DNA from 4 places in the Neobacillus sp. SAB-20_R2A genome. Region 3 is predicted to be linked to each of the others. Evidence: riboswitches for the same ligand, from Rfam matches in the RefSeq annotation. Region 3 holds a riboswitch; each other region holds the start of a gene.
The links. Region 3 has a riboswitch for lysine ahead of V5M37_RS22740 (aspartate kinase). Riboswitches for the same ligand answer to the same signal wherever they lie in the genome.

Region 1 (4,935 bases), 630 kb from region 3:
AATCAAAGAACTTGGCATGAACGAAGAAGACTATTGGTGGTACTTGGAATTAAGAAAATACGGCGGCACCAAGCATTCCGGCTATGGCCTTGGTTTCGAACGACTGATCATGTACCTAACCGGAATGACCAATATCAGAGACGTGATTCCATTCCCAAGAACACCTGGGAATGCAGATTTTTAAACTAAAATGAGAAGACCAACCGAGTGGTTGGTCTTCTCATTTTGTCTGGATCTAAAGTTCTTCTAATTCTTCCTCGAAATAAAATAAACTCGGCTGTTCTTTGACGATATAGGAATATCGCTTCATATTTTTTATATATTGCCACTTTAAAATAGTAACTGTCTCTCCGGTTGTTTTAATGCTCACCATTTGTCCATTTTGGTATCGATTATTGGTGTTTTTCAAATTAAACACTCCTTCTGTTATCTAATTGAGTATACCACATATTAACAAAACTGTTTGGTTGTTCATGAGATGTTTTTTATTGCTTTGAATCTAACGTATTTTTTTAATGTTAGTTTTAACAAATTTAATTTTTTAAATAAATTAAATTAAAAATATTAATTTATACTTTAAATTTTTATGAAAGTAATGTATGATATGGGTAATAAAGGAAAGGGGAATAAAATGGCTTACCCGTTAATTACCAATTGTCCTGTTTGCAGCAAACAATTAAACATTACCAAACTACAGTGTAAACATTGCCACACGACGGTGGAAAATGAATTCGAATTATCAAAGCTTGCCTCACTTGGACAGGAACAGCTTCATTTTATTGAAATTTTCCTGAAGTGTCGCGGAAGTATTAAAGAAGTCGAAAAAGAACTTGGGATTTCTTATCCAACAGTAAGAGGAAAATTAGACGACATCATTTCGGCTATGGGCTACTCAGCAAACCGAAAGGCGGAGGTTGATAAGAAGAAGGTCGTATCCATGCTGGAAAAAGGGGAAATCACTGCCGAAGAGGCTATTGCCTTATTAAAAGAGGGGGATATGTAAATGAAAGATGAAATCTCTAGAGTGTTAACGTTGGTTGAGGAAGGCAAGCTTGATAAAGAAAAAGCGACTGAACTAATTAACGTCCTTCAAGGGAAGGAACCAACTGTTGAATTAAAGAAAGAAGCCTCATCATATGGCAGCAAAATGCTAAAAATTCGTGTTAATTCCCATGAAGGTGATAATGTTAATGTCAATCTTCCCATTAATCTTGTGAAAGCAGTGTTGAAGGTGGGCACCAGCATTGCCGAAAGAATTCCGCAAGCGGAAAAGTATGTGAAAGATATCAATGTAGATTTGTTAATAGAAGCGATTGAAAACGAACTAGACGGCCAAATTGTGGATGTTACTTCAGCAAATGGCGATAAAGTGTTTGTGGTGATTGAATAAGAATGTTAAAAGTGGGCTTAAAGATAAAACAAAGAAACTTCAATGTACCCGTTCCTTATGTTGTCTTAAATCTTCTAAGTTCGGTAATAACCTCAAGACGATTTATTGGCTTTATCAATAAATCGATTGAAAAAGGCGGGGAAAAGTTCGTCCTTCCACAAATAGAAAAAAGCGATTTAAAGCCTTTATTGGATGGTCTGACCAAGCATAAAGGCCTGTTGTTAGTGGAAACGAAATTAAAAGATGGGACAGAAGTTACCATTAAATTATAGAAAAATGGCTCCCAGGGAGCCATTTTTATTTTTAATTATTTAAATCACACTTCTCCAAAGGAATTACCTTTGTTTTCTTTGTGAATTTATAGCCTAACCAAAGGATAAGGAATAATGGCAGACCGATATAGGATACTAATACACCGTTCCAATCAATATGGTCGCCCATAAATGCTGAATAGTTTTGCCCGATTACGACAATGGCGCAAACAACAAAAGCAAAGATTGGGCCAAATGGGAACAACTTTGATTTATATGGCAATAAGTTTAGATCTTTGCCTTGTGCCACATAAGCTCTGCGGAAGCGATAATGACAAATCGCAATTCCTAACCACGCGATAAAGCCGGACATACCTGAAGCATTTAAAAGCCATACATAAACTGTACCATCGCCAAAAAGGGATGCCAGAAAAGCAAGTGTTCCGACTAATGCTGTTACAATTAAAGCATTAACTGGCACACCATTTTTGTTCAATTTACCAAGGAATTTTGGTGCTTTTCCTTGACGTGCCAAATCCCAAAGCATCCGAGTCGATGCATACATTCCTGAATTACCTGCTGATAAAACTGCTGTTAAAATGACTGCATTCATGACAGAAGCAGCAAATGCGATTCCGGCTTTTTGAAAAACAAGCGTAAATGGACTTACAGCAACATCTCCATTAGCAAGGTTTTCATTTGTATAAGGAATAATAAGACCGATAACAAGAATAGCTAACACATAGAATAAAAGAATTCGCCAAAAAACTTGTTTTACTGCACGTGGGATTGATTTTTCTGGGTTATCTGTTTCACCCGCTGCAACACCTAAAAGTTCAGTTCCTTGGAAGGAAAATCCAGCTGCCATAAAGATTCCAAGCATGGCCATGAATCCGCCATGGAATGGTGCATCTCCAACTGTAAAGTTTTTTAAGCCAATTGCTTCATTTCCCATAATTCCAAAAATCATTAACGTACCAGCAATGATAAAGATCACAACAGTTATAACTTTAATTAATGAGAACCAATATTCTGCCTCGCCAAATCCCTTAACAGAAAGATAATTTAACAAGAACATGATAACTAAAAAGATGCTGCTCCATAATAGTGAAGGAGAATCTGGAAACCAAAATTTCATAATCATTGTTACTGCAGAAAGTTCTGCTGCAATCGTAATGGCCCAGTTGTACCAATAGTTCCAGCCTAGGGCAAAACCAAGGGATGGATCCACGAATTTCGTAGCATAGGTACTAAAGCTTCCTGCAACCGGCATGTAGGCACCCATTTCAGCTAAACTTTGCATTAAGAAATAAACCATAATGCCGATAACGAGATATGATAGAATCGCTCCGCCAGGTCCCGCACTATGGATAGCTCCGCCGCTGGCAAGAAATAATCCGGTCCCGATGGTTCCGCCAAGAGAAATCATCGTAAGATGGCGGGACTTTAAGCTCCGTCTTAATTCATTTTTATTATTTTTTGGACCCGTGGGCCTAGTGTATATTTCGTCTTTTCTTACCTGCGCTGTTTGCATGTTTATGACTCCTTTAAATTTTTTTTATTGGAAGGAGTTTGGAATAAAAAATGCCCTCGAAGCAGATTCGACGGCATTTGTATATACCCCGCATCATACCTTCCGAAAGATAGCTCAACACGTAAAGCTGGTAAGGCTAAACGTGACAGTTCTGTTCCTGTTCGGAGACAGCCCCAGCATGTTTCTCCAGAGAGAAAAACACACTTCGGCAGCTTTTCCTTTCAAACGGAGTCAAAAACATCTCTGCGTCTCGTCCATTTTACTGATAAAAACCGCGACCTCTACCTCATCGGTTTTGATGAGGATTTAATATTAAAAATGATATATTACTAGAGTATATACGTTTTAATAAATTTGTCAATATTATATATTGGAAACGAGGGATTAGGGCTTTTTGTAAGGTGAATATTAATGTAATATGCCTTTATAATTATTCAACTTATTCTTTGGGTGCTATTTCCAGATAATTAATTGTTTTTTAAATATATTAATTAGTTTACATCCTAGCTATGAATCGTTATCATTTTTTTTAAATAAATAGTGGAAAGACAGGAGAAATATTCATGCAGATGGTTGGAATTATTATCGGCTCTTTTATAATTGTAGCTGCATTCAATCTTTTCCTCATCCCTCACGAGGTGTTAAGTAGCGGGATGAGCGGAATTTCGATGATAATAGGAATGATTACCCCCATAAACACAGGAGTGGCTAATCTTTTGTTGAACCTTCCCCTTTTAATCATTGGCTATAAAATGCTGGGAAAAAGATTTATCTTTAATTCAATCTTTTCAGTGTTCGTTATTTCTTTAGGACTTTATTTAGTACCAGTATTTCCAGTCGCGAAAGATACCATCCTCTCAGCAATATTTGGCGGAGCTTTGACCGGTCTAGGGGTTGGAATCGTATTTCGAAGCTCGGGTTCAACGGGTGGATTTGATATCATCGGAATGATTGTTTCCCGGAAGAAAGACTTCCCAATCGGGGTGCTCCTCTCCGGAATGAATGCGATTGTCATTGTAATTAGCGGATTTTTATTCAATTGGGATGCGGCCCTCAATACGTTGGTTTCGATTTTTGTTACAGGAAAAGTGGTTGACGCTATTTATACGGACCATGTCAAATTAACTTTAATGATAATAACAGAAAAGGGCGAAGAAATGAGAAATCATTTGGTGGCCAACTTATATCGTGGACTCACCATTATGGATGGGGTTGGAGGATATACAAATGGCAGCCGAAAGATTTTAATCTCGGTCATTTCAAGATATGAGTTAAACGAGGTTAAATCTCTTATTTCTGAAGTCGATCCGACAGCTTTTGTGAATATTACAGAAACGATAGAAGTAATGGGGTTGTTTCATCGGCCAAGCCCGCATTAATGTTTAAAAAAAAGAGGCCGTCTCAATACCATGGGAGTTTAGTTCCCTTAAGAGACGGTCACTATTTTGTATTTTAATTGTTTATATATTTTTCAAAAACAAAGCCAAAATCTTTGACACAATATTGTTTTTTACTTTCCTCGAGCCACTGGAATGCTGCCTGATTCAACATTTTAAATTGAACAACCAAATTATTGTCAGGAGTGGAGACACGCCCTAATGTTGTGGAAGCTACATCAAGACTTTGCTTGGCAAACTGAAGGGAAATATCATTTTCATGGGTAATCTCGGAAATTTTTATAAGTGCCTTGTATAAATCTTTAACTTCCTCGATATGCTTTTTATGAATGTCAACGGAGAAAGGCTGAGAGCCGATTTTGA
Region 2 (4,935 bases), 440 kb from region 3:
ATTATTGGAAACAGCCTCTATTCCTTCTTCGTCATCACTTAGAGCTACAAAGCTCATATCTGAGATATACGGGAAGAAATTCCGCGTTACGATTGGATGTGGGTAGGCTGGCTGAATCGATTCTACTGCCTGATTTAAAGCATCAATCAGGGCCTGTTCCTGTTCTGTCTTGCCGGACAGCTCAATTCTTGGTGAATATAGTGATGAATAGAACAGGATAATGGCAGGGTTTTTGTCCTTCATCCAGTTCCACGCCTCTTCTACGACCCTTGCCGCAAACATGCGGGTATCCAGTTCCTTATCCTCTAATAAACTCTCTTTAAATTGATTCATATGCGTAATAAAGGTATCACCGTGCTCCATAACCAACTGTTGTTCCATTTCTTCATATGTGAACACTCTTGGCTGCCAAGGATGTTTGAAATATGGTTCGCCGCTTAAGCTGCTAAACTGCTTATATCTTTCATCAAAAGCATTCAAGGCATTTTCAAATGCAATCCGACCCTGCTCTTTTAATTTTACCAGTACATCCTTTGGAGACCAGGAATGGATGAAGAAATTGTAATATACATAGGCAGACAACGCGGTCTGAACGGTATAAGACGGTTTCAGGTCTGTTTGTTTTAAAGAAACAGGGGGAACCGTGATTTCACCTAAGGCCTCATTGCAAAGCTCGGGATTGTAATCAATCTGCTTCGTCAGCTCCGCCGCGATAAAGTTAGGATCAAGCCCTTCAAAGCAAGAGCCAACATGCGTTTCTGCACCAGTAATAAAAAAGGATGGCAGAAGCTTGCCTACTGTCCCCATATAGATATAGCGATTTTCATCTCCTGCAAAGCGCGGGGAGACGAAATCGGAATTGATCGCCGCAGCATAGTCAAAACCATGCTCCTGCTTCCAGCTTTTCAGAACCTTTAAGGCAGATAAAACTCCGTGAGAGCTGTCCTCTTCATCACATTCTGCCAAAAAGACGATATTTCCATCAAGCTCTTCCGGATGCTCAGAATAGTATTTTAATAGATAGAGATGGCTAGCCACTCCGCTTTTCATATCAAGTACGCCTCTGCCAAACAGCCAGTCACCCGATTCTAAATGTTCTTTCGCTGAAGCCGGCAGTTCCTCCCTCTTTAACGCAGCCATTAGCTGATCCGGAAAACACGCATGTTCTTTTAGATGATTAAAATCATCAATTCCAACCGTGTCCATATGTCCCATCAAAATGACTGTACGGCGGCTATTCCCTTTTGTACCTTTGACAAATGCCAATACATTATATCTTTCATGTTCATCTTGTATGGTTTGAGACATCGTCATGTGAGAAGGATTTTTTGAAAAATAAGGAAAAGCAGATATAAATTTATATAAATATTGGGCAATTGTTTTTTCACCCTTTGTATTCACAATACTTTCGATATTCACGAGCTGATTCGTGAATGCCAATACATCCTCACGGCATTGCAGCATCATTCTGACCCCTTTTTTATAAGATTAGTATTGTAGAAAAATGTATACCAATTAACAAATTTTCGTCAAGTCTTTTCAAATGGGGAAATATTCTAGTGAATTTATACTTGATTATGTATAAATATTTACTTATACTAATTATTGCGAAAAGAATATTAATTCCTCATCTTTAAGCTTTTGAGATGAGGTAGAGGTCGCGGTTTATATAAGTATCCTATTGGAGATTCAGTGAAATCTATGAAAATAGGAAAAAGGATAAATCGCCGAAGCATCTGAAATCACTGTTTTCAGAGGGCTGGGGCTGCACTCGAAATGGGGCAGAACTGTCACAATTCCTTTAAGAATTGTGGAGAACTATCTAATTCAAAGCTTTTAATGAGGGTGTCAGGCACCGTCACATGGACGGTGCTTTTTATATTAAAAAGGGGGAAGCATCATGAGAAAACTTATGATATTAGTAGTTTCTGCATTACTGGTGATTTTAGCAGCATGCGGTTCGAAAGACACAGCTAAAACAAACCAGGCAAAGGGTGAAGATTTAGGTCTAATTAAAGAGGGTACACTGTCGTTTGCGATGAGCGGGCAATATCCGCCATTAAACTTTAAGAAAGACGACAAATTAACTGGTTTTGACGTAGAAATTGGAAATGAGATTGCCAAAAGAATTGGTGTAAAAGCAAATCCTGTGACTAATCAATGGGAAACGATCATCCAAGGTTTAAAAGCTAAAAAATACGATGCGATTATCGGAAGTATGACAGCAACACCTGAACGTGATAAGCAAGTAGACTTCACAAACCCATATTATTTATCCGGCGCCCAAATCTTTGTGGCTGAGAACAACAGTAATATTACTTCAAAAGATGATTTAAAGGGAAAAACAATCGGTGTAATCCAGGCTAGCACTTGGAAAGATATGGCCCTGGAACTATCCGATCAAGTAAAAGGATATCCATCTGATGTTAACGCTCTTCAGGACTTAGCAATTGGCCGTTTAGATGCCGTTATTACTGATAAAATCGTCGGTTTGAATGCGAAAAACGAAAAAGGTTTAAAAATTAAGCCGATTGGCAACCTGCTAAATGAGGACCGCGTTAGTGTTGCGGTTGCAGAAGGTAACAAAGAGCTTGCTGATAAAATCAACAAAGCCATTGACGATATGCAGAAGGATGGCACTTACGAAAAAATCAGCAAAAAATGGTTCAACGAAAACTTACTTAAAAAGTAAGCACACTCACATCTTTAAGACGCAAAATAGGAAAATTGGATAACGTAAGCTCCATGCTTGGGGCTTACGTTTTTTCAAAGGAGGTTGAAATGAAATCATGACTTTTTGGCATAATATTATCGGCATCCTCAGTGAGCATGGTGTTGCCTTCTTGAAAGCCTCATGGATGACGATTTCCATTACAATTATTTCTCTGCTATTTGCATTAATCATTGGAATCATCTTTGCCAGTTTTAAAATCTCTTCTATCAAATTTCTTAATTGGATTTCTGATATTTATATTGGGCTTATCCGCGGGACTCCGTTAATCGTTCAAATTATGTTCCTATATTATGGAATCGCGAATTTTCTAACCCTTGACAGCTTTACAGCCGGGGCGCTTGCGTTAAGCATTCATACCGGTGCGTATATAGCGGAAATTTTCAGGGGGGCTGTCCAATCGATTGACCGCGGGCAAATGGAAGCTGCAAGATCGCTAGGGATGTCCTACCCGCTTGCAATGCGCAGAATTATTTTTCCACAGGCCTTCAAACGAGCCATCCCGCCGCTGGGGAATCAGTTCATTATCAGCTTAAAAGATTCTTCCCTGGTTGCCTATATTTCTGTAACAGACTTATTTAACACTGCCCTTACCGTCCAAGGGGAAAACTATATGCCATTTGAAACCTACTTTGTTGTCGGACTTTATTATTTGATTATCGTGTTAATATTCACGTGGTTCACAAACCGATTGGAGAAAAGGTTGGATGTCAGTAGACCGAAGGAGGCAGCAGCCGCATGATTGAAATTAAAAATCTATCAAAATCCTTCGGGGAACTACAAGTTTTAAAAAATATTGATTTACACGTAAAAGAAAAAGAGGTTGTTGTCCTAATCGGTGCGAGTGGTTCAGGGAAAAGTACCCTTCTCCGCTGTTTAAACTTTTTAGAGACAGCCGAAGCCGGAGACATTATCATCGATACGGAAAAAATCAATCCCGCAAAAACCAATCTTAATAAGATAAGAGAAAAAGTGGGAATGGTATTTCAGCATTTCAACCTATTCCCGCACATGACAGTGCTGGAAAATATTATTGAGGCCCCTGTTCATGTAAAGAGTGTATCTAAAGATCAGGCCCGTTCTAAAGCAATGGACCTCCTGAAAAAAGTAGGCCTCCAGGATAAAGCCAACTTCTACCCAGACCAATTATCTGGCGGGCAAAAGCAGCGTGTGGCCATCGCCAGAGCATTGGCAATGGAGCCAAAAGCCATGCTATTCGACGAACCAACTTCGGCATTGGACCCTGAGCTTGTGGGCGAGGTACTTCAAGTAATGAAGGATTTAGCCCGTGAAGGAATGACAATGGTCATCGTGACACACGAAATGGGCTTTGCAAAAGAAGTAGCAAGCCGAATCGTTATGCTTGCCGACGGCAATATAATAGAAGAAGGACATCCAAGTGAAATCTTTTCCAATCCGAAGCACGAGCGGACACAAAGGTTTTTAAATCAGATTCTATAAGATTATCGTGGCGAAATAATTCATTTGTTTAAGAGAAAAAGGTACAGGCGCTCATGAAAGCCCTGTACCTTTTTCTCGTTGTGGTGACACAATAGGTGTTCCCCCTGCTTACGCCATCAATAGCCAGTTCTCGCCAGACTATTTTTTCTAAAATTAGTGAATCCAATAAGTTCAAAATCTCGTCATTATAATAGATAATTTTCCAATTATCTATCAAATCTCCCATATTTATATTATTTTTGAATTATCTGTAAAATATTCTATAGTTAATATGAGAGAAAAATAAATTACTAGACGGGGGTTCATTGTGAAGAAAAAGGTATGGATTTGGATTGTATCGATTATTACAGTATTAATCATCGGGGGAACAGCCGCTTATTTTTTTACTAAGCCACAGAGTCAAATGGCGGGAGCGGAACCAAAACCAATGGGAATAACCGTTCAAAAAGTAAGTCAGAAAGAACTGGCCCAATCGATTCTCGTAACCGGGAAAATTGTGCCAGAAAGCGAGCAAAAGATCTTTATTGAGCCTCCAAAAGGAGCAATCAAAGAAATTAAGGTGGCAGAAAACCAGGCTGTCAAAGCCGGTGACGCACTGCTGGTATACGATTCTGCCAAAATAGAAAACGAACTTACTAGAGCCGTCCGCAGCAAAGATTTGCTTACTAGCAGGGCAAAAACAGAGCAAAATCAAATTGCTGACCTAACGAAGCGACTTAATGACGCAAAAAAGAAAGTGCAGA
Region 3 (4,935 bases):
AAAATATGTAGCAATAGTTTGTGACCGTGGGGATTGCGTAATACCCCAGCTTACCATGAAAGACCATAATCCGTTCGCAAAGTGGAAAATAGCTGAAATAATACCAATTACATAAAATGCAAACATGACTGGTGAAGAAAGAATATCATGCATCATTTGGAAGTTAACCTCAGCACCAAATGCAGCGGCAATACGTGTTTCCCACACATGCCATGCGATAAAAATAAGAGTGATTACCCCTGATACACGCTGAAGCAGGAACATCCAGTTTCTAAAGAAACCAAATCTTGAAACATTGTTTTTTGCTGTAAATGCAATGTACAGACCATAGATTGCATGGAACAGCAAAGGTAAATAAATTACTACTGTTTCAAGGACAATACGGAACGGAAGTGTCCCCATGAAATTTGCTGCCTTGTTGAAGGATTCCACTCCTTCTGTTGCAAAGTGGTTGACAATCAGGTGCTGAACAATGAATACCCCGATTGGGATAACCCCAAGCAACGAGTGCAGTCTCCGATTGAAAAATTCGCGATTCCCCGCCATTGATTTACCCCCTTTTAAATTTTAAAAAATGATGTTAAGTTTTTACTTCCTTCATTAATATAACCTAGCATCACTGTGACAATTATGTGACATGTCCATTTTACTCCCAACATCATAGAGCGTCAAGGAAACGGATACATAAAAAAGCGTTGAAAACTAAAATTTTTATAATATATTGATATTATGATAGATATGAATTTCAGCATGTTATCGTTTTGTAAGCGCTTTATTTTTGCTTGTAATTACCAACATCTTACGGGAGAATTTTTTTCCTATATCGGAAACGATAATTATGATAAGAAATAAGAACATATATTGTAAAATAATAAATTTCTTTGCGACTTCTTTACATTATTAGAAAACTGTACTGAAACAGAACTCGATTTGTATATAATAGAATGATAGAAAGAGGGGAAGTAAATGAAAGATAGTGCAGTAATGGACCAAGATCTACAAACGCCTGAACCAAGGACAGTCTCTATATTTGGCTATGAATTAATTAGAGAAGTTCTTCTCCCTGAGATTTTCGGCAAGGACACTCCTGAAATTCTTTACTGGGCAGGGAAACGCCTCGCTCGAAAATATCCTTTGGAAAGCTACGAAAGCCTGATAGATTTTTTTGCAAAAGCTTCATGGGGTGAGTTAGAAATTAAGAAGGAAGCAAAAAATGAGCTGGAATTCGAGTTGGCAAGTCCAATGATTGTATCGCGTGTTAAATCAAAAGCGGAAAACTTCTTTCAACTTGAAGCCGGCTTCCTTGCTCAGCAAATCGAAGTCCAAAAAGGGGCTATTGCGGAAACCTTCGAACACCCGGTAAAAAAATCTAACAAAGTTTGCTTCACCGTCAAATGGGATAAAGACTAAAAGAAAGGGGGGCAAAGCCCCCTTTTTCTTAACGCACAAAATCAACTACGCCTCATGAACCGTCCTAACGGACTTGCCAATCGGCGAGTTTTCATTTAATTTTGCCCAAGTTCAAATGCCTCGTGCAGGGCTTCTACTGCTTTGAGCATATTTTTTTCTTCTACTACAGCCGATACTTTGATTTCTGAGGTGCTGACCATCTTTACAGGAATATTGCTGTTGGCAAGAACCTCAAACATTTTCGCAGCCACACCAGGATTAGAAATCATTCCGGAACCAACAATTGATACCTTTGCCAGTTTATTCTCAGCATCAAGCTGGTCATAGGCAAGTGTTTCTTTATTGCTTTCGAGCACATTTAAGGTTGGGATCCAATCATCGGTATGGATGGAAAAGGAGAGATTGGCTGCTCCCTCTTCTGTTGTGCTTTGAATAATAATATCCACGTTAATGTGATTTTTGGCCAATGTCGTAAAAATAGTTGATAAGCTTGTTAATGAATTTCTAAGCCCTAAAACAGTAACCCGTGTAATTCCATCTTCAAACGCGACTCCGCGTACGACTAAATTTTGTTCCATCGTTGCTTCCCCCTCAATTACAGTTCCTTCAACCTTCTCCATGCTAGAGCGGACCTCGAGCCTTACATTATAATTTTTTGCAAACTCGACCGCTCTTGGATGTAGAACTCCCGCACCCAGATTGGCCAGTTCAAGCATTTCATCATACGATACTGATAATAATTTCCGAGCGTTCTTGACATAACGGGGATCCGTTGTATATACCCCGGTTACATCGGTATAAATATCACATTTATCCGCATTTAGCGCAGCCGCCAACGCAACGGCAGTTGTATCGGAACCCCCGCGTCCGAGCGTAGTGATTTCCCCGTCTTCAGTAACCCCTTGGAATCCGGCCACAATGACGACTTTTCCAGCATCAAGCTGGTTTTGAACAGCATCAGTGTTTATTTTTGAAATCCTTGCATTGCCGTGAACAGGCTCTGTCATAATTCCAGCCTGCCAGCCTGTAAAGGAAACTGCTTCCAGTCCTTTTTGGTTTAAAGCCATCGAAAGCAATGCGATCGTCACCTGCTCACCAGTTGAGAGCAGCATATCCATTTCCCGCTTATTCGGCTGCTCGGATATTTCCTTTGCCATATTAACAAGCTGGTCTGTCGATTTTCCCATCGCCGAAACAACGACCACTACTTGGTTTCCACGTTCCTTTTCCCCCTGCACACTTTCTGCGACATTTAGAATTTTTTCAATGTTGCCAACGGAGGTCCCGCCAAATTTCTGTACTATTAAACCCATGTCTTCCCCTTCTCTCAGTCATTCTTGTAAAAAAATAAAAAGCAATGGGAGCACATCCCATTGCTTTGAAAACACAAAATTAACATTTTCGCGTTAGTAGACAATGAAAGATAGCGCTCCAAGACAACGGTCTTGACAATCCGGCATTTTTTCAATGACGAACCAGCGGAGAAAATAATGAGAGTTTCCCTACTTCGGCGAACATTCCCTTTCAAAGCCTATCGTTGAAGCTCATCCTTCTCCAGGCCTTTACTCTTGAAGCTCGCACCTCTACCTTCACTTTACTTATAAAAGTGATAGTCTATTAAATTTTTATTCATTATAGCATAGTAATATTAGAGTGACAATTATTGTGACTGAAGTTTTTTTATTAATTCTTTTGCCACATTTTGGGGAATGCCAATCCCTCTAAATTCCTCAAGGGTTGCCTCTCTCATTTTCTTAACGGAGCCAAATTCCTTTAATAGCTGCTTCTTGCGTTTTTCGCCAATCCCAGGAATGTCGTCAAGTAAGGATTGGAATGCAGTTTTACCGCGTGTCTGCCGGTGGAAGGTAATCGCAAAACGGTGAACTTCATCCTGGATTCGCTGGAGTAAATAAAATTCCTGGCTATTCCGGGCAAGCGCTACAATTTCTAATGGATTCCCATACATAAGCTGTGATGTGCGGTGCTTCTCATCCTTGACCAGTCCAGCAAGAGGAATGTCCAGCCCCAATTCATTTTCTAGTACATCGCGGACAGCTTCCACATGTCCCTTTCCACCGTCAATGATGATCAAATCAGGCAGCGGAAGCTCTTCCTTTAGAGCCCTCGAGTATCTTCGTCTCGTTACCTCTCTCATCGATTCATAATCATCCGGGCCTTCAACAGACTTAATTTTATATTTCCGATATTCCCGCTTGTTTGCTTTGCCGTCTGTAAAAACAATCATCGCTGACACCGGGTCTGTTCCTTGAATGTTAGAGTTATCAAAGGCCTCGATCCGGTGGGGCGTATATATGCCAAGCATTTCTCCGAGGTTTTCAACGGCTTTGATCGTTCTTTCCTCATCTTTTTCAATAAGAGAGAACTTTTCATTCAAAGCGATTTTCGCATTTTTAATTGCCATTTTGACAAGGTCCTTTTTCTGACCCCGCTGCGGCTTGATGACTTTTACTTCCAATAACTGCTCAGCCATCTGCAAATCCACATCGTCCTGGATGAGAATTTCCTTCGGTTTAAAATGGTTCGTCTTTTGATAAAATTGGCCGAGGAAGGTAAGGATTTCTTCTTCCGGCTCATTATAGATAGGGAACATCGAAACGTCTCGTTCAATCAGCTTCCCTTGCCGCACAAAAAATACTTGAACACACATCCAGCCTTTGTCAACGGCATAGCCGAATACATCACGGTCAGTAAAATCAGTCATCGTGATCTTTTGTTTTTCCATGATTGTTTCAATATGAATGATTTTGTCACGGAATTCCTTTGCTCTTTCAAAATCAAGCTCTTCCGCGGCAGCCTGCATTTTTTCAGTCAGGTCCTTTTTTATTTCCTTATAACCGCCATTTAAAAAGCGGGTAATTTCATCGGTCATTTGTTTATACTGTTCTTCTGAAACCTCATTCACGCAAGGTGCCAGGCACTGACCCAAGTGATAATAGAGGCAAACTCGGTCAGGAAGCGTAGAACATTTGCGGAGCGGGTAAATCCGGTCAAGCAGTTTCTTTGTTTCGTTGGCCGCCCCTACGTTGGGATATGGACCAAAATACTTACCTTTATCCTTTTTTACTTTTCTTGTAATGATTAGCTTTGGGTGTCTTTCCGCAGTCAGCTTAATAAATGGATAAGTCTTATCATCCCTAAGCATGACATTATATTTCGGGTCATATTTTTTTATTAAATTTAATTCAAGCAGAAGTGCTTCGATATTGGATGAGGTCACGATATACTCAAAGTCTTCAATCTCGTTTACCAAGCGCAGTGTTTTCCCGTCATGCGAACCGGTAAAATAAGACCGGACACGGTTCTTTAATACTTTCGCCTTACCAACATAGATAATCGATCCTTGACGATCCTTCATCAAGTAGCAGCCGGGCTGGTCCGGCAGCAGTGTTAACTTTTGTTTAATGGTTTCATTCATTCCGGCCGCTCCTCTCCACTTAGAGTTTCTCTTCAAATTTTAAATCAATCCGCCAGTAAATTAAAGAGGGAGTCTTTAGAAAAAAGAAA
Region 4 (4,935 bases), 770 kb from region 3:
TGTCAGTCTGTTAATGTTTTTTGTGTTAGTTGATAACGTCAAAAAATTTCAACAGTATCGGAAAACCCTTCTGACAGCCTGCATGAGTTTACCGATCATACTTTGTATGAAATTCCCGATATACATTGACGAGTATTGTGTACATGATTTGAGGCAAATTCCAGTATTTATTGGAACACTTTTTGGCGGATGGCCAGTCGGGGCTGTTCTATTGGTGATGATGTTAACATCCCGCTTTGCCATTTACGGTATGAATGATATTACATTAGTTGTATATATTGTGATATTTGTGGCAACAGCCCTATTTTCAGGAAGATTTAATAGGTTTAATCGAAAAAATAAATTGATCAGTTCCGTATTCCTGACTATTGTCCTTGAGGTTTTTACGACTTATATCGCCTTATGGATGTCTGATATATTTGTTGTGACAGAAGCATACATTTTTTATTTTATCATTCTGCCTCCTATTCTTATGTTTTTTATGGTATATATCATTGAATTATTGTCTGATGCTATGTATATCCGATCAAAAATAGTTAAGTTTGAAAAAATGGAGGTTGTCAGCCAATTGGCGGCAAGTATTTCACACGAAGTTCGAAATCCTTTAACCGTTGTAAAAGGATTTATTGAATTGCTGAAATCTCCTAATCTATCTCTAGACGAGAAGAAACGCTATATTGAACATATAGAAAGAGAACTTCATAATGCGGAATCGATTATTAGTGATTACTTGGCCTTCGCAAAACCAGCAATTGAAAAAGTAGAACCACTTCTAATCGAACAAGAGATCCGCAATGTCATTGATATCATGAATCCTTTAGCAAAAATGAGCTCCGTGATTATTACAGATAACCTTGGTCAAGGAACCGTTCAAGGGAATAAGAATTATTTTCGCCAATGCTTTTTAAACTTAATAAAAAATGCTATCGAAGCAATGCCAAACGGCGGGGAGCTTCATGTAGTTTCAGCGCTTGAAAAAAATAAGGTCACCGTTAAAATTGTTGATACCGGTGTCGGCATGAGCAAAGAGCAAATAAACCGCTTCGGTGAGCCATACTACAGCAGTAAAACAAAGGGTACAGGATTAGGTTCCATGGTTGCGGTGAAAACCATTCAGACAATGAACGGGAAGCTTGATATTGAGAGTATCTTAAATGTTGGAACGACCATTACCATCACATTACCTGCCTTTATAACAGAATATAAAATGGTTCAGATGGATAGCCATTTAAAGTTAGAAACTGAATTTTAACAAAAAAGAGCTTAAACGTTTAAGCTCTTTTTTATTATAATCCGATGAGTTTTAACGCGCTAAAAATGATGACCGCTGAGATGACCGTACGAAGGGGCTTTGTCGGTACTTTTGAAGATAAGGTACTCCCTACTAAAACGCCTGGGATCGACCCGATTAACAGGTTCCCTACAAGCATATAATTGACAGTTCCGGCATTCGCGTGAAGGAGTCCGGCAACAGTCACTAATAAAAAGGCATGGGCAATGTCGGTGCCAACCAGCTCAGATCCTTTCAAGCGGTAGAGATATAGCATGGCAAGGGCAAATAATGATCCTGATCCTATTGAAGTCAGGCCGACAATAAAGCCGAAACCGGCACCGATTAAAATTGTTAATGTTCGTTTTTCCTCAATCGGCCTTAATTGCCAGCGGTTCGGCCTGATTTTATTATCAAAAAATGTCTTAATTAAAATGGCTGTGGCCACTAGAATAAGGACATAGCCAAGTCCATGCTTGATAATTTGTTCTTGATTGTGGAAATATTTTTCAAAGACCTGAAGGATGAGAATGGCTCCTGTTGCACTTGGGACACTTCCGATTGCAAGATACTTCATGAGTTTAAAGTTAATCGTTTTCTGTCTCCAATGCTGAATGACTCCAAACAGTTTGGTAATGGAGTTGTAAACTAGGTCCGTTCCCACCGCAATGGAAGGCTGAATTCCGACCATGATGAGCACCGGGGTTAACAATGCTGCCCCTCCAACCCCTGTTAAACCTACCAATAACCCAACTAATAATCCCATTAATGCAATTCCTATGCTCATGATGGGGGCCTCCTTCTTTTGTGACTAATTCCGAGTAAATATATGTGAATTATAGAGTTTGGAGAAGGTTTTGTAAACACTTTTCTGAATTTATTAAAGAAATATTTTTACAGTGAGGATAGGGGGGAAGCGGAAATTAAAAAAAGCAGGACAAATCGAACGGGAGCCCGCTCGATTTGTCCTGCTTTCGGATATTACTCTAAATAACTTCCAGTTCCCTATTCTGCAATAGGACATTCTGAAGTGTTCTGGTTTCCTCTTCGTTTAAAGGAATTAACGGCAAGCGCAGACCGCCGACATTAATCCCTTTCATATTTAGGGCTGCTTTTACAGGTGCTGGGCTTGGTGCTGCAAATAAAGCTTTCATAATTGGCAGTAATTCACGGTGTGCAGCAGCAGCGCCTGCTAAATCCCCATTTTTAAAGCGTGACACCATATCCTGCATTTCATTCCCGATAATATGAGATGCAACGGAAATCACACCAACGCCGCCAATCGAAAGCACCGGCAAGGTCATTCCATCATCACCGCTGTATAAAGAAAAGTCATCAGCAGTTTGTTTAATAATTTCGGCCATGTCATCCAAGTGGCCGCTAGCTTCCTTAACCGCTACAATATTAGGAATCTGAGAAAGGCGGATGACCGTTTCAGCAGATATATTGACGACACTGCGCCCTGGAATATTATAAAGCATTACCGGAAGAGAAGTAGATTCAGCAATCGCTTTAAAATGCTGATACATGCCTTCCTGGGATGGTTTATTATAGTATGGGGCAACGAGCATGATGCCGTCTACACCGACTTCTTCTGCTAGCTTGGTTAGACTGATTGAGGCTCTTGTGTTGTTTGAGCCAGTCCCTGCAATAACGGGAACTCTCCCGTCCGCAACTTCAACCACAAATTTAAATAAAGCCACTTTTTCCTCAGTTGATAAGGTAGGGGACTCACCGGTTGTTCCACAAACCACCAACCCGTCAGTACCATTCGCTAATAAATAATTTACTAAATCTCTCGTCGCATTAAAATCAATTTCGCCATCCTGATCAAACGGAGTCACTATTGCTGTTAAAACTTGGCCAAAGTACATGAATTTCACCCTTTTAAAATTATTTTTAAAAAGAGGTAAGGCCAAACGCAAAAAGCAGCTGCGGGAAAGGCCCAACAGCTGCATCAGAAACGTTAATTTTACAAGTTCCCCTGCGTGAGATAGCCCTCCATATAGTTTCCTATATGACAATTCTGTATTTATTCAATAACAGAACCAGCTCCGGGAACAATGAGATCCTCAGAAGCTTCGGCAAATTCCCCTTTCCGCCACCGTCAACGGGTCCCATTACCCTCGGATGGTTTACTGATGGTCTTTGCGCCTCTATCCTCACTTCATAAGGTATGAAGTAAGAAGTATGTAATTAAAATTAATATAACAGAATATTCCTATTTGTTCAAGGGTTTTTTATCAAAAACGCTAAAATCGTATATTTATTGACATTTATATAGTATGGGGAGGAGAGGAGGGATTAACAGCCCTACGCTTCTTTTTTGAGTTTTTTCCCAATTATCCTTAAAATGGAGTTAATGTTGAAGAGGTGAATTATTGTGAAAATCGAAAATATTTTAATTGTCAGCCCCATGTATCAGGAGCTTCGGGCATACGTCCAAAATGCGGGCGTCCAAAAGAATTTCCGTTATATCCCCGAGGCTGAAGTGAATCAGGCGGATTTGAAATGGGCGGATGCACTTGTATCTTTTAATCTTAAATCGGATTACGATTACAGTCATTTAAAATGGGTGCACTCGCTCGGTGCGGGAGTTGACCGCTTTTTATATAAAAAGACCTGGGACGATAGTGTACTTTTAACAAGGACAGTTTGTACGTTTGGTCAAAGAATCGGAGAGTATTGTTTAAGCTACATATTAAGAGACTTACAATGTCACGAGGAGTTTCGGGAATTACAGCTGCAGAAAAAATGGCAGCAACGGACTCCGAAGCTATTAAATGAACTCAAAGTGATGGTCTATGGAACCGGTGAAATTGGGCAGGCTGTCGCCAAGCTTTTGTCTAGTTTTGGAGTGGAGGTTTACGGCGTCTCCCAAAGTGGAAAAGAAAAAGAGTATTTTAAAGAGGCTTTGACTGTTGAATCTCATTTTACCATCCTAGGGGAAATGGATGTGATCATCAACACGATGCCGCTGACGGAAGAAACGGCTGGATTTTTTAATAGTCAAGTCTTTCAAAAAGTAACAAATGCCGGTTTTATTAATGTAGGGCGGGGAGCATCGGTGGATGAAGAATCATTGCTGCAAGCTTTGGAAGACGGGCAGGTCCGGTATGCTGTCCTGGATGTGTTTACACAGGAGCCGCTGCCGGAAAATCATCCATTATGGAAACATCCTGGCGTACTGATTACCCCTCATATTTCAGCGGTAACGACACCTGAAGAAGGGGCGGCGTGTTTTTTGGATACACTCAGAAACTTGGAAGAAAACAAACCTCTTAACAATAGAGTAGATACCAATAAGGGATATTAGAATAACAGGAGGATGAACGAAAATGACACGAGTAATCGGCTTTATCGGCCTTGGAAATATGGGAGAGCCTATGGTTATGAATTTATTGAAGGCAGGTTTTCAGGTGAAGGTTTACAATCGAACTCCCGAGAAAACAAAGGCAGTTGTTGAAGCTGGCGCCGAGCAAGTGAACAGGCCAGCAGACGCCGCAGCACCTGGCGGAATCGTGATTACGATGGTGGCAAACGATCAGGCAGTGGAAGAGCTAGTATTGGGACCAAATGGGTTTGGGGAAGTGCTTGGTCAGGGCGGTATCCATGTATCAATGAGTACGATAGCTCCAGCAACTTCACGTAAATTAGCAGCTTAT

Region 1: linked by a shared signal. The riboswitch ahead of V5M37_RS19350 (amino acid permease) and the one ahead of V5M37_RS22740 (aspartate kinase) in region 3 are both predicted to bind lysine.
Region 2: linked by a shared signal. The riboswitch ahead of V5M37_RS25000 (ABC transporter substrate-binding protein) and the one ahead of V5M37_RS22740 (aspartate kinase) in region 3 are both predicted to bind lysine.
Region 4: linked by a shared signal. The riboswitch ahead of dapA (4-hydroxy-tetrahydrodipicolinate synthase) and the one ahead of V5M37_RS22740 (aspartate kinase) in region 3 are both predicted to bind lysine.

The regions. Positions count from the first base shown of each region.
Region 1 is NZ_CP145895.1:3,989,487-3,994,421, reverse strand. It holds gene asnS (asparagine--tRNA ligase) at 1-184, shown strand, start outside; gene V5M37_RS19370 (hypothetical protein) at 236-409, opposite strand; gene V5M37_RS19365 (DUF2089 domain-containing protein) at 632-1,003, shown strand; gene V5M37_RS19360 (SHOCT-like domain-containing protein) at 1,004-1,390, shown strand; gene V5M37_RS19355 (hypothetical protein) at 1,393-1,662, shown strand; gene V5M37_RS19350 (amino acid permease) at 1,694-3,175, opposite strand; lysine riboswitch at 3,278-3,467, opposite strand; gene V5M37_RS19345 (YitT family protein) at 3,739-4,554, shown strand; gene V5M37_RS19340 (PH domain-containing protein) at 4,628-4,935, opposite strand, start outside.
Region 2 is NZ_CP145895.1:5,061,086-5,066,020, forward strand. It holds gene V5M37_RS24995 (M20/M25/M40 family metallo-hydrolase) at 1-1,464, opposite strand, end outside; lysine riboswitch at 1,645-1,829, shown strand; gene V5M37_RS25000 (ABC transporter substrate-binding protein) at 1,898-2,692, shown strand; gene V5M37_RS25005 (amino acid ABC transporter permease) at 2,790-3,473, shown strand; gene V5M37_RS25010 (amino acid ABC transporter ATP-binding protein) at 3,470-4,192, shown strand; gene V5M37_RS25015 (efflux RND transporter periplasmic adaptor subunit) at 4,500-4,935, shown strand, end outside.
Region 3 is NZ_CP145895.1:4,624,016-4,628,950, forward strand. It holds gene V5M37_RS22730 (succinate dehydrogenase cytochrome b558 subunit) at 1-546, opposite strand, end outside; gene V5M37_RS22735 (YslB family protein) at 967-1,410, shown strand; gene V5M37_RS22740 (aspartate kinase) at 1,506-2,723, opposite strand; lysine riboswitch at 2,827-3,004, opposite strand; gene uvrC (excinuclease ABC subunit UvrC) at 3,071-4,846, opposite strand.
Region 4 is NZ_CP145895.1:3,850,366-3,855,300, reverse strand. It holds gene V5M37_RS18660 (LytS/YhcK type 5TM receptor domain-containing protein) at 1-1,252, shown strand, start outside; gene V5M37_RS18655 (sulfite exporter TauE/SafE family protein) at 1,287-2,057, opposite strand; gene dapA (4-hydroxy-tetrahydrodipicolinate synthase) at 2,257-3,144, opposite strand; lysine riboswitch at 3,257-3,437, opposite strand; gene V5M37_RS18645 (D-2-hydroxyacid dehydrogenase) at 3,654-4,586, shown strand; gene V5M37_RS18640 (NAD(P)-dependent oxidoreductase) at 4,609-4,935, shown strand, end outside.